2 regions of the Vibrio algicola genome follow, and region 2 is predicted to be linked to the other one. Evidence: riboswitches for the same ligand, from Rfam matches in the RefSeq annotation. Region 2 holds a riboswitch; the other holds the start of a gene.
The links. Region 2 has a riboswitch for lysine ahead of GFB47_RS06965 (Na+/H+ antiporter NhaC family protein). Riboswitches for the same ligand answer to the same signal wherever they lie in the genome.
Positions count from the first base shown of each region.

Region 1 (6,091 bases), 1.1 Mb from region 2:
TTTTCTTAGCATCGTGTCTTTAGTGCTGCCAATTCTCACCACGTTTTATATGATTTCAGCGCTGCAAACCAATATTGTACTGAATAAATTTGAGCGTAGTCGTCAGGTTAACCCCGAACTTTTACAGCAAGTAACCAACCCGAGTGTGTGGAAAGATCGCTTTGATTGGGATGTGTATAAAACCCAATTAAATATTGGGTTAGTAATGGAAAAACCAGAATACATTCAACCTTTTATTGATTGGGCTAACGAAATAATTAAACACAAACCTCGCCCAGCATTTTATTCTAGTTTGATTGTGGCTTATCAAGGTTTAGGTGAGATGGATAAAGCGCAAGCGATCCGTCATGAAGCTGAATTTTTATTCCCGAATCAAGATTTTTCTAAAGTGCGGTTTATTCCCAAGGCCGAACGTGCGTCACATGCCCAATCGCAAGCGACAACGGGTGAAAGCACCGAATTAACCACGAGCAAAGCAATGGAAGTTCAAGCGTTCAGCAATTCGGTTATGGCTCCGAAAGTTCCTGCTAAATAATCCAAAAAAATAAAGGGAGCCGTATCAACCGCTCCCTTTTTTGCCCTTTCATACCGTTTTTACTGCCATTGATTTTTAACCAATATTGGTCGATTTAATTCGCTATTGAGTTAAAGTCTGTTGCAGTGCTTTTAAACATAGCGCGACATTTTCTTGTTTCGCGCTGTAGCCCATCAAACCAATCCGCCATACTTTTCCTGCCAGCGCGCCTAAACCGCCACCGACCTCCAGGTTATAATTATCTAGCAGGCTAGCCCGAACCGCGCCATCATCAACACCTTCCGGTAAATACACTGAGTTTAACTGTGGTAAGCGACATGCTTCATCCACGACAAAACGAAAGCCTAATGCTTCTAAACCGACTTTGAGCTGTTGATGCATATCCGCATGCCGTTGCCACGCATTTTCAAGACCTTCTTCATGCAAGGCTAGTAATGACTCATGCAAAGCATACAGACTATTGACTGGCGCAGTATGATGATAACTACGTTTTGCGCCGCCGTTCCAATAACCTAGCACCAAGCTTTGGTCTAAAAACCAGCTTTGCACGGGTGTGGTACGTGCTTGGATTCTTTCTATGGCCTTGGGTGAAAAAGTTATTGGTGATAAACCAGGAACGCACGACAAACATTTTTGACTGCCTGAATACACCGCATCTAATCCCCATTCATCCACTTTTAATGGCACGCCACCAAGTGAGGTCACCGCATCGACAATGGTTAATGCATTAAACTGCTTCGCAACTTTTGCTAACGCTTGCGCATCACTCAACGCGCCAGTTGAGGTTTCAGCATGCACAAAAGCTAATACTTTTACATCGGGATTTTGTTCAAACGCAACTTGCACTTTATCGACACTGACCGGTTGACCCCATTCATCATCCACTAGCACGACTTGCGCGCCACAACGAATGGCATTTTCACGCATCCGCTCACCAAACACACCATTACGGCACACGATAACTTTATCACCGGGTTCTAATAAGTTAACAAAACAGGCCTCCATCCCAGCGCTGCCTGGCGCAGACACAGGAATAGTGAACTCGTTTTCAGTTTGAAAAGCATATTTTAATAGCGTTTTGACTTCATCCATCATGCCAATAAACAGCGGATCCAGATGGCCGATGGTTGGCCGACTCAGTGCTTGCAATACATAAGGAGAAATATCGGATGGGCCGGGTCCCATGAGAATACGACGTGGTGGGTAAAAGCGTTGAATCATCTTATTATCCTTAATTTGAGTGGCGTCTTGTTCCACTGTAAACAAATTTGTAACATGCCGCAATTTAACCTGACTCAACAGTCGAAAGTCATTTACCAAGATGTGAACATCCTCACTTAATATTAAAACTCATAAGCGAAGCTCTCTTGTTATTCGAGCGGGTAAAATAGCAATAAGGTGATAAGTAATAACGTTTTAAAAATAGCCATAAAGATTCACAATGCATATTGACATTTATCGTGCAAAACCGTTCAATGTAAGAGTGACAAAAATGTGACATTCAAGTACTTTTTGTAACAAGGAGAGGAGCGTAACCTAGGCAGATTTTTCGTGGTCCCCCCAAGGCCGATACGATAAATTCAGGGAGAGTTACGCCGAGGTGAATAAACATGGTGGGTGTTTCTATATTCCAATAAGACGGATATATCATCGGTTGTTTAGGCTGAATCCTAACAACTGTCATCAATGTCGAGACCCTATATTTGGCAAGATCATTGATGGTGAGCTTCTATAATTTACATGGCTATGCTGCTCAGCTATAGCTTCTATGTATCTTGTAAACTCGCTCAACCGACTTCTCTTCAACATTGGACGTTTGCTTATTCTAGTTTGGAATAGGCCATTTAGGTATTAAGGGAGACAAGGTTGTGAGCGCATTTAATGTAGCAAAATTTGGCGGAACCAGTGTAGCAAACTTCGAGGCGATGAGCCGTTGCGCGACAATTATAGAAAACAATCCAGCCACAAAACTAGTGGTCAGCAGTGCTTGTTCGGGCGTGACCAATTTATTAGTCGAGCTTTCGCTAGGTGTGACTGACGCTGAACATAGACAGCAATTATTAACCAAGATCAGCGCTATCCACGATGACATCATTGCGCAGCTATCACAATCCAAAGCGACCAATGATGCGGTCAATAAGGTGTTAGTTCGACTGGCTAGCATGGCAGAAGCGGCCTCTTTTCAAACCAGTGATAAATTAACCGATCATATTGTGGCGTGTGGCGAGTTAATGTCTACTCATATTCTGACTCAATTAATGGTTGAGCGCGGTATTGATGCGGTTCGTTTTGATATTCGTGAGATCCTGCGCACCAATTCTGAACATGGTAAAGCCGAGCCTATTATCAGTGAAATATCGCAACTTGCAGAACAACATTTAGTCCCACTATGTCAAAAGCAGCTGGTGATCACTCAAGGCTTTATTGGCAGTGACAGCGAAGGCAATACCACCACACTAGGACGTGGCGGCAGTGATTACAGCGCCGCATTAATTGCTGAAGCGGTTAAAGCGGAAGGGCTAGAGATCTGGACCGACGTACCTGGCATTTACACTACCGATCCTCGTATTGCCCCCAAAGCGGCTCCTATTGCTGAAATCAGCTTTAGTGAAGCGTCGGAAATGGCCAATTTTGGCGCGAAAATTTTACACCCTTCGACCTTATTACCTGCATTGCGCCATCAAATCCCAGTCTTTGTCGGATCGTCTCGTCAACCTGAAAATGGTGGCACTTGGATCCGTCAAAAAGTCGAGAGCGCCCCGTTGTTTAGAGCATTAACTTTGCGCGGCAATCAAACCATGGTAACGCTACGCTGCCCAGAAATGTACCAAGCGTATGGCTTTTTAGCGCAAGTGTTTGCCATTTTAGCCAAGTACCAAATCTCGGTCGACTTAATTACCACCTCTGAAGTCAGTGTCTCTTTAACATTAGATCAAACCAATACTTCTGGCGGTGCACCGCAGTTGCCGATTGAAGCACGTGCAGAACTAGAACAACTGTGTACGGTTGAAGTCGAGCATAATTTAAGCTTGGTCGCCTTAATTGGTAATAAAATGAGCGGCAAAAAAGGATATGCTAAGCAAGTCTTTAGCGCACTCGAAGAGTTTAATATCCGTATGATTTGTTATGGCGCTAGCCCGCATAATTTATGCTTTTTAGTCAGCGAAGATGAATCCAAACAAGCCATACAAGTTTTGCATCACGCCTTGTTTGAATAAGTGATATGTTCGTATTCCATCTGTCACGAATACAAACCGTGAGGTGATCTAAAACGATCACCTCATACGCGAGTAGCACGAGCTGATAGGGAATCTCGCTTTCATCCTTACTGATAGGGTTAAAAAGCGAGATCACGGATAACTCGTGCCTCGTTTGCTCAATGACGATACTTCTTATATAAAAAGAGCGCATCCATCAGGATCCGCTCTTTTTTTATACTCAGTGACAGGCCTTGGCTTTAACTCAAGTTAGGCCCTAACCATTTTTCCATCTCCACTTCATCCCAGCCTTTACGCCTAGCATATTCTTCGGCTTGATCTTGTTGGATCTGCGCAATAGCAAAATAACGAGAATCTGGATGAGAGAAATACCAACCGGAAACCGACGCTCCAGGCCACATCGCATAACTGGTGGTCAGCGACATACCAATGCTTTCTTCTACCTTTAGGATCTCCCATAGGCTGCCTTTTTCGGTATGCTCAGGACAAGCAGGATAGCCAGGCGCTGGGCGAGTACCTTGGTATTTCTCACGAATAAGATCGTTATTGGTGAGGTTTTCATCGGCAGCATAACCCCAGATTTCCTTACGCACTTTCTCGTGCATATATTCTGCAAATGCTTCGGCTAATCGATCCGCTACTGCTTGGATCATGATCGCGTTGTAATCATCGCCTGCCGCTTTATAAGCATCGGCTAAATCACGTTCGCCAATTCCGCCAGTGACCGCAAACCCACCAATCCAATCCGCTTTACCGCTGTCTTTAGGTGCAATGTAATCGGATAAACAGTAGTTAGGTCCTTTCGGTTTATCGGTTTGTTGGCGCAAGTTATGCAGCACTTTAATGACTTCGGTGCGCGACTCATCGGCGTACACTTCAATATCATCCCCCACGCTATTGGCAGGGAACATCGAACAAATACCGCTGGCTTTTAAAATGCCGTCTTTTTCTACCCTCTCAAGCAAACCAATCGCATCATCAAAAATACGTTTCGCTTCTTCGCCCACTTCTTCATGCTCAAAAATCGCAGGGTATTTGCCCATTAATCCCCAAGTCAGGAAGAAAGGGGTCCAATCGATATAATTACGCAAAACCGATACATCAATATGTTCAAACACATGGACACCAGTTTGCATAGGTGCAGGCGGAGTATAAGTTTGCCAATCAATATCAACCTTATTGGCGCGCGCCGCTTCTAATGTGATCGGCTTGGTTTTAGGCCGTTTGCGCGCGTGTTGATCACGAGTACGATCATAATCAAGACTAAGCTTTTCGATAAATGCCGGACGTAAACTGTCAGACAGTAATGCCGAACACACCCCAACCGCGCGTGAAGCATTATTCACATACACCACTGGCTGATTATAATTTTGTTCAATTTTAACCGCAGTATGTGCTTTTGAAGTGGTCGCTCCGCCAATTAACAATGGAATATCAAACCCTTGGCGCTCCATTTCTTTGGCGACATACACCATTTCATCCAGTGATGGCGTGATCAGCCCCGATAGACCGATGATATCGACGTTCTCTTCGCGTGCGACTTTAAAGATAGTTTCACAAGGCACCATTACGCCCAAATCAATGATTTCATAGTTATTACATTGCAGCACCACGCCAACAATGTTTTTACCAATATCGTGCACATCGCCTTTTACGGTGGCCAACAAAATCTTACCATTCGAGCGCTGACCTTCATCTTTTAAGGCATTGATAAAAGGTTCAAGGTAGGCTACAGCTTGCTTCATCACTCGAGCCGACTTCACCACTTGCGGCAAGAACATTTTACCTTCACCGAATAAATCCCCCACCACGTTCATGCCGTCCATTAATGGACCTTCAATCACATCAATCGGCTTATCCAGCTTTAAACGCGCTTCTTCGGTATCATCGATAATAAATTCGGTAATGCCTTTGACTAATGAGTGTTCAATTCGTTTTTCCACTTCCCAAGTACGCCAGATCAAAGCATTTGGATCTTCGACTTTACCCACTCCGTTCGAGCGATACTCTTCGGCTAATTCGAGTAGATTTTCAGTGGCATCTGAATGACGGTTAAGCACCACATCTTCAACCGCTTCACGCAATTTTTCTGGGATGTTGTCATAAATTTCAAGCTGACCGGCATTCACAATCCCCATATCCATACCGCGCTTAAAACAGTGATAGAGGAATACCGCATGGATCGCTTCACGTACATAGTTATTGCCGCGGAATGAAAATGATACGTTCGACACCCCGCCAGAAATCATGGCATAAGGCAGTGTTTTTTTGATTTCATCGACGGCTTCAATAAAATCGACCGCGTAGTTATTATGCTCATCAATACCGGTGGCAATGG
Region 1 covers NZ_CP045699.1:436,735-442,825, reverse strand. The annotation lists partial or broken gene GFB47_RS01925 (PglL family O-oligosaccharyltransferase) at 1-439, shown strand, start outside; gene GFB47_RS01920 (pyridoxal-phosphate-dependent aminotransferase family protein) at 638-1,756, opposite strand; lysine riboswitch at 2,050-2,272, shown strand; gene lysC (lysine-sensitive aspartokinase 3) at 2,404-3,753, shown strand; gene metH (methionine synthase) at 3,993-6,091, opposite strand, start outside.
Region 1: linked by a shared signal. The riboswitch ahead of lysC (lysine-sensitive aspartokinase 3) and the one ahead of GFB47_RS06965 (Na+/H+ antiporter NhaC family protein) in region 2 are both predicted to bind lysine.

Region 2 (6,091 bases):
TGCAGTGGACTCAAGTATTGAAGAGAATGGCTTCTCATTAGCAGGAACATTTGCTTGGTCTGATAAAGGTACAGGCTACGCAGGTTATGAATATACAAAGCAAGATCCTGATTCCGGCAATCTAGATTCTGAAGATGGTACATTGATTTACCTTGGTTCTGACTACCAAATGCTAGAGTTTGTGAGGGTTTATGCGGAAGTTGCATATGCTGACGGCACAACTTTAGGTTATGAAGCTGGTGGCTCTGGCAGTGGTAATTTTGTTGGTCCAACAATGGTTGATTCTGAAGTTCTTTTAGGTCTAGGTGCTCGCTTCTACTGGTAATTACTAATTTTAAGCACTCAAACAATAAAATAGCTCCTGATAGGAGCTATTTTTTTATCTGTAGATAAATTCACTAAGAAAACTTACAAAAACGTGATCTCGAACATTGTTTTTTATTTGCGTTTATTTTGAACGTTGTGCAATTTATTCTGTTGAATATTCCTCATCTACGGGGTTATGGCAGGATATTTTGTGAAAATATCATTGATCGGGAGAATGTTTAATATCTGATATCATAGTTTCCATGAATGCCAATGTTATTCGCATGGTTGAATTTTAAGGTATTTCTTATCCATCTAATTGATAATTAGAGTGTTTTATGTTTTTTTACCTTGTTTGACTTTTTTGTGTCTATTTTGCATTCTTGTTTCAGCTTGAAAGCGGTATCGATCGCATCTTTACGCTTACTGTTTTCGTATAGCCAAAACAATAAAGACAAATGGAATTAAATTGAAAAGGCAGTAATTAACTATGAAAAAGACTTTTATAGCGTTAGCAGTGATAGCTGGCACGGTATCGGGAGCCGCGCAAGCCACTGAAGTTTACAAAAACGATACAACGTCAATCGACTTAAATGGCCGTTTTTACTCAGTCGTGGAAACGGTAAAGGCAAACGGGCATACCAATACCGATGTTAAAATTGATGACTCTCGCTTGGGAATGAACCTCCGCCATCAAGCGAATGACTCTTTAGCATTAATTGGTAAATATGAGCTTCAATTTACTACTGCAGAGGATGACAGTGCATTTGAAAATCGTGATGCATGGGCAGGCTTTGATTTTACCAATATTGGTCAGTTAACTTTTGGTCGTAACTCTACCGTTTATGATGACTTTTACCTTGGTGGCTTTGATGAATACTATGGCTTTAGCCAAACATTAGCAGACCGTGGTCGTGATAACGGCATGATTAAGTTTGTTTCTGCGCCAGTATTCGGTGGTTTAACTGTTGCGGGTAACTATCAAACTCGTAATGAAGCGGAAAGTATCCGTGGTGCGTATACCGCTGGTGTAAAGTATGATTTTACATTTGATGAATCGACGCTAACAATTGGGTTGAGTAATTTTGATTACGATATTATTAATAGCTCGGATCATGTCACCGGACAAAATCTAGGGGCTAAATATGCATTAACAGATAGCTTTGCCGTTGGTGCCGATTATGGTCTACAAAACAATCGTCTAGCGGGTGCAGGTAAGACGAAGACTGCAGTTGATTCTGATATTACGTTATGGCGTGCTGGTGCCGAGTACACCGGTTTTTCCGATTACCGTATCTATGGTGGTTTAGGTCAAGTGACTGTTGATGATAAAACAGCAGCGAAAAAGGACGGTCAGGGTTACTATGTAGGAATGTCTTATAATATCATTCCAAACGCCTATGTATTTGCTGAGTACGCGTCATATGATAAAGATACCTTAAACGCGAGTGGGGATGCTGGTTCAGATAAATTTGCTCTCGGCCTTAACGTTAACTTCTAATGTTATCGTTATACCCCCATAATGTGTTGTGAAATCATTTGGGTATAGTCTACTTTATATAAAGCCACTTCCTTTAGTGGCTTTTTTCATTTATGGAGAATAAATGATTTTTTGCTTATCGCAACCGATTGCTATTTGTCTCCATATTGATGAAGTCCACTTCTGACGCTACAATCCATAACCCTGTCCCTACTAAATATACTCATTATGAAATTTCCTGGTCAACGTAAGTCCAAACACTATTTTCCTGTCCATGCTCGCGATCCATTAGTCAGCCAAGCACAAGAAAGCAAAACAATGACACGCACTCACATTATTGGTATTGATCAAACCTTGGTTGATATTGAAGCGAAAGTCAGTGACGACTTAATCGAAAAATATCAATTAAGTAAAGGACATTCATTAGTGTTGGACGACGATAGAGCAGAAGCTTTATATAATGAATTAAAAGAAAAGGACTTGATCACCGATGAATTTGCCGGTGGCACCATAGGCAATACACTGCACAATTACTCAGTATTAGCCGATGATAAATCGACCTTATTGGGCGTGATGAGCAACAATATTAAGATCGGTAGCTATGGTTACCGCTATATCTGTAATACTTCAAGTCGTATGGATTTGAACTATTTACAAGGGGTTGATGGCGCGATTGGCCGTTGTTTTGCATTGATCAGTGATAATGGTGAGCGTACCTTTGCTATCAGTGAAGGAAAAATGAATCAACTTTCCCCCAATAGTATTCCGGAATCTATTTTCCCTGGTGCGTCAGCATTAGTATTAACTGCTTATTTAGTGCGTTGTAAGCCTGGCGATCCTATGCCAGACGCCACAATGAAAGCAATTGAATTTGCCAAGAAACACCATGTTCCAGTGGTATTAACACTTGGTACTAAATATGTGATCCAAGATGATCCTGAGTATTGGCGAGAATTCATTCAACAGAATGTTTCAGTGCTGGCCATGAATGAAGAAGAAGCGGAAGCATTAACGGGCGAACATGATCCATTAGTGGCCTCAGACAAAGCTTTAGAGTGGGTTGATCTTGTCTTGTGTACCGCAGGGCCGGTTGGTTTATATATGGCAGGTTATACTGAAGACGATGCAAAACGGGAAACGACACTACCGCTATTACCGGGTGCGATTGGTGAATTTAACCGTTTTGAATTTAGTCGACCAACGCGTCGATTTGAATGTAACAATCCGATTAAAGTCTATTCTCATATTGCCCCATATATGGGGGGTCCTGAGAAGATTAAAAATACCAATGGGGCAGGCGATGCCGCGTTATCGGCAATATTGCACGATATGGCCGCCAATAAATACCACAAAGAAAATATCCCTAATTCCAGTAAGCATGAATATCCATTCTTAACCTATTCATCATTTGCTCAAGTTTGTAAATATGCTAACCGTGCCAGTTATGAAGTGTTGGCGCAACATTCTCCTCGTTTATCTCGCGGATTACCTGAAAAAGAAGATAGCTTAGAAGAAGCGTATTGGGAAAGATGAACATCGCTTTTAATTGACGATGGTAAAAGGTTAGACACAAAAAAGGGGCGCTAAATTAGCGCCCCTTTTAACGTTTTAATCAATGATTACTTGATTAAAAATGTATCAATTGATTTGCCAGAGTCAAGAGCTTCTTGGATAACAGAAGGTGTACGACCTTGACCAGTCCAAGTTTTTACTTCGCCATTTAGCGTGTATTGATATTTTGCAGGGCGTGGCTCGCGTTTTTTACGAGACTTAGTTTTTACTTCGCCGCCGCTCATCGCTGCAACAAGATCTTCTAAGTTAATGCCATCTTTTGCGAGTTTATTTGCGTAATCCGCTAAAATTGCATCACGTTCAGCTTGTTGAGCAAGCTCTTGTTCTTCAGCTGCTTTTCTTTCTTCATATACAGTAGAAAGTTTTTCTAGTAGCTCTTCTACTTCTTGTAAAGTGAATTCTTCACGAGTGAAAGCGCGCAAGCTGCGAATATTAAGCAGTGCTGATTTTTTGATTTCTGACATGGTTGATCCTATTTGGTATTAGGTAGAATAATTAATAGTGTTGTTGCATCTGTGTGTAGATAATAACGTTCTTTATTTTATATGTGAAATTTTATTTTAACTAATGTGTAAAATTATTTAAAGATACAGCTATAAGATTAGACAAATCCGACGAAGTTCAATTATATATTAAATTATTTTGTATATCGTTTGATTGCTGCTCGATATCATACATAGCGTTTAGAATAGTACTGGGCTTATCGTTTATATATAAGCCACTTACTGTATGTATGTATGTATATGAAGAATGGTGGAGATTGATTAGTCATTTATCTTGCCATTTTCCTCTGTATCATTACAATAAGCGGCATCTTTCCCTATGGCATCTTGAGATCCGCTAAAATGCGTATCTTGACTAGATGGTTGTATTGAAAAGATGTAGAGGTGCAAGTTTCATCAGTAACTTATGCTAGGGTGATGCCGATGAGTATAAGTGAAAGGGATATTTGCCGAAGTAAGAATAAAATTGCCACGATAGTGCTTATTTTATTGATATTTATCAAAATAACTTACTGGGGGTGCATCGAATAGGTGTACCACTGCCATAGTTTATATTTAAAAGAACCGACATAATGCATTCAACTGCTGTCTGTTTTATCTACGCTTGCTGTTGGCGTAATGTCGGTTTAAATATATTATTTACCCACTATGGAGCGCTACTGTAAGCAAACCTACTCATAGCTTTGCTTGTGCTAAGATATTTTATTGTTTGTAATGCTCAATAATATCCTTTCTGCAGTAGATCTCTGACCAATTTTGGTTCTTAAGATCATGAATTTAATAGATTTTACATCCTCTCCGGAATCCTTGCTCCCCCCATTAGTTGCACTCACGATGGCGATCTTAACTCGCCGTGTATTGTTGTCATTAGGGCTCGGTATCTTGCTCGGTGGCTTTTTGCTGGCTGATTACTCTTTGGTCCATACTTTCTCTTATGTCAGCAGTAAAGCACTTGGCGTGTTTGTCGATGGTGCAAGTTTAAATTGGAATAATATCTTTATTCTTTTTTTCCTTATCTTGCTTGGTATGACGACTGCGTTATTAACGTTATCTGGCGGGACTTATGCTTTTGCCGAATGGGCGCAAAAACGCATCAAAACCAAACGTGGAGCAAAGTTACTCGCTGTTTGGCTTGGGGTATTCATCTTTATTGATGATTATTTTAATAGTTTGGCGGTAGGAGCCATTGCGCGCCCAGTGACCGATCGTTATTACGTTTCACGCTCTAAATTGGCTTATATCCTCGATTCAACCGCTGCGCCTATGTGCGTGATCATGCCAGCGTCGAGTTGGGGGGCGTATATCATGACTGTGGTCAGTGGCATCCTGGTCTCGCATGGTATTACTGAGTATTCAGCATTAGGAGCTTATATGCGCCTGATCCCAATGAACTTTTATGCCATCTTTGCTTTGTTAATGGTGTTTGCAGTCGTATGGTTTGATTTAAATGTGGGCCCAATGCGTCAACATGAACTCGCGGCTAAACAAGGTAAAACCGATGATAAAGATGATAACGCGGTCGATTTAACCGAAGAGTCTGAGATCGAAGAGAGTAAGAATGGCCGAGTGTCCAATCTGATCTTGCCAATCGTGGCGCTGATTGTGGCCACGGTATACTTTATGATTGCCTCGGGTGCCAATGTATTAGAAGACGATGGGCAAGCCTTTAGTTTATTAAAAGCATTTGAAAATACCAATGTCGGACAATCACTTTGTTTTGGCGCTTTAGTTGGTATCGTGGTTGCTTTAATTACCGTAGCAAGACAAAAAATGCCAATTAAAGATGTGGTAATCACATTATGGATTGGCGCTAAATCGATGTTTGGTGCGATTTTGATCTTGGCATTTGCTTGGACCATTGGCGCGGTCATTAAAGATATGGGTACGGGTGCGTATCTTTCTACCTTGGTGGAAGGCAGCATTGATGATCACTGGTTGCCGGTTATTTTATTCTTGCTCTCTGGTGTGATGGCGTTTTCTACCGGTACCTCGTGGGGCACATTCGGTATTATGTTACCGATTGCAGGCGACATGGCTGGCGCAACGGATTTAGCGCTAATGTTGCCAATGCTCAGTGCGGTATTAGCGGGCTCTGTGTTTGGTGACCACTGTTCGCCAATTTCAGATACCACTATCTTGTCATCAACTGGCGCACGTTGTAATCATATCGATCACGTCTCTACTCAGTTGCCTTATGCACTGGCTACGGCGTTTATTTCAGCGGTTGGTT
Region 2 covers NZ_CP045699.1:1,503,656-1,509,746, reverse strand. The annotation lists gene GFB47_RS06985 (porin) at 1-325, shown strand, start outside; gene GFB47_RS06980 (porin) at 797-1,807, shown strand; gene GFB47_RS06975 (inosine/guanosine kinase) at 2,015-3,319, shown strand; gene GFB47_RS06970 (H-NS family histone-like protein) at 3,406-3,822, opposite strand; lysine riboswitch at 4,233-4,528, shown strand; gene GFB47_RS06965 (Na+/H+ antiporter NhaC family protein) at 4,633-6,091, shown strand, end outside.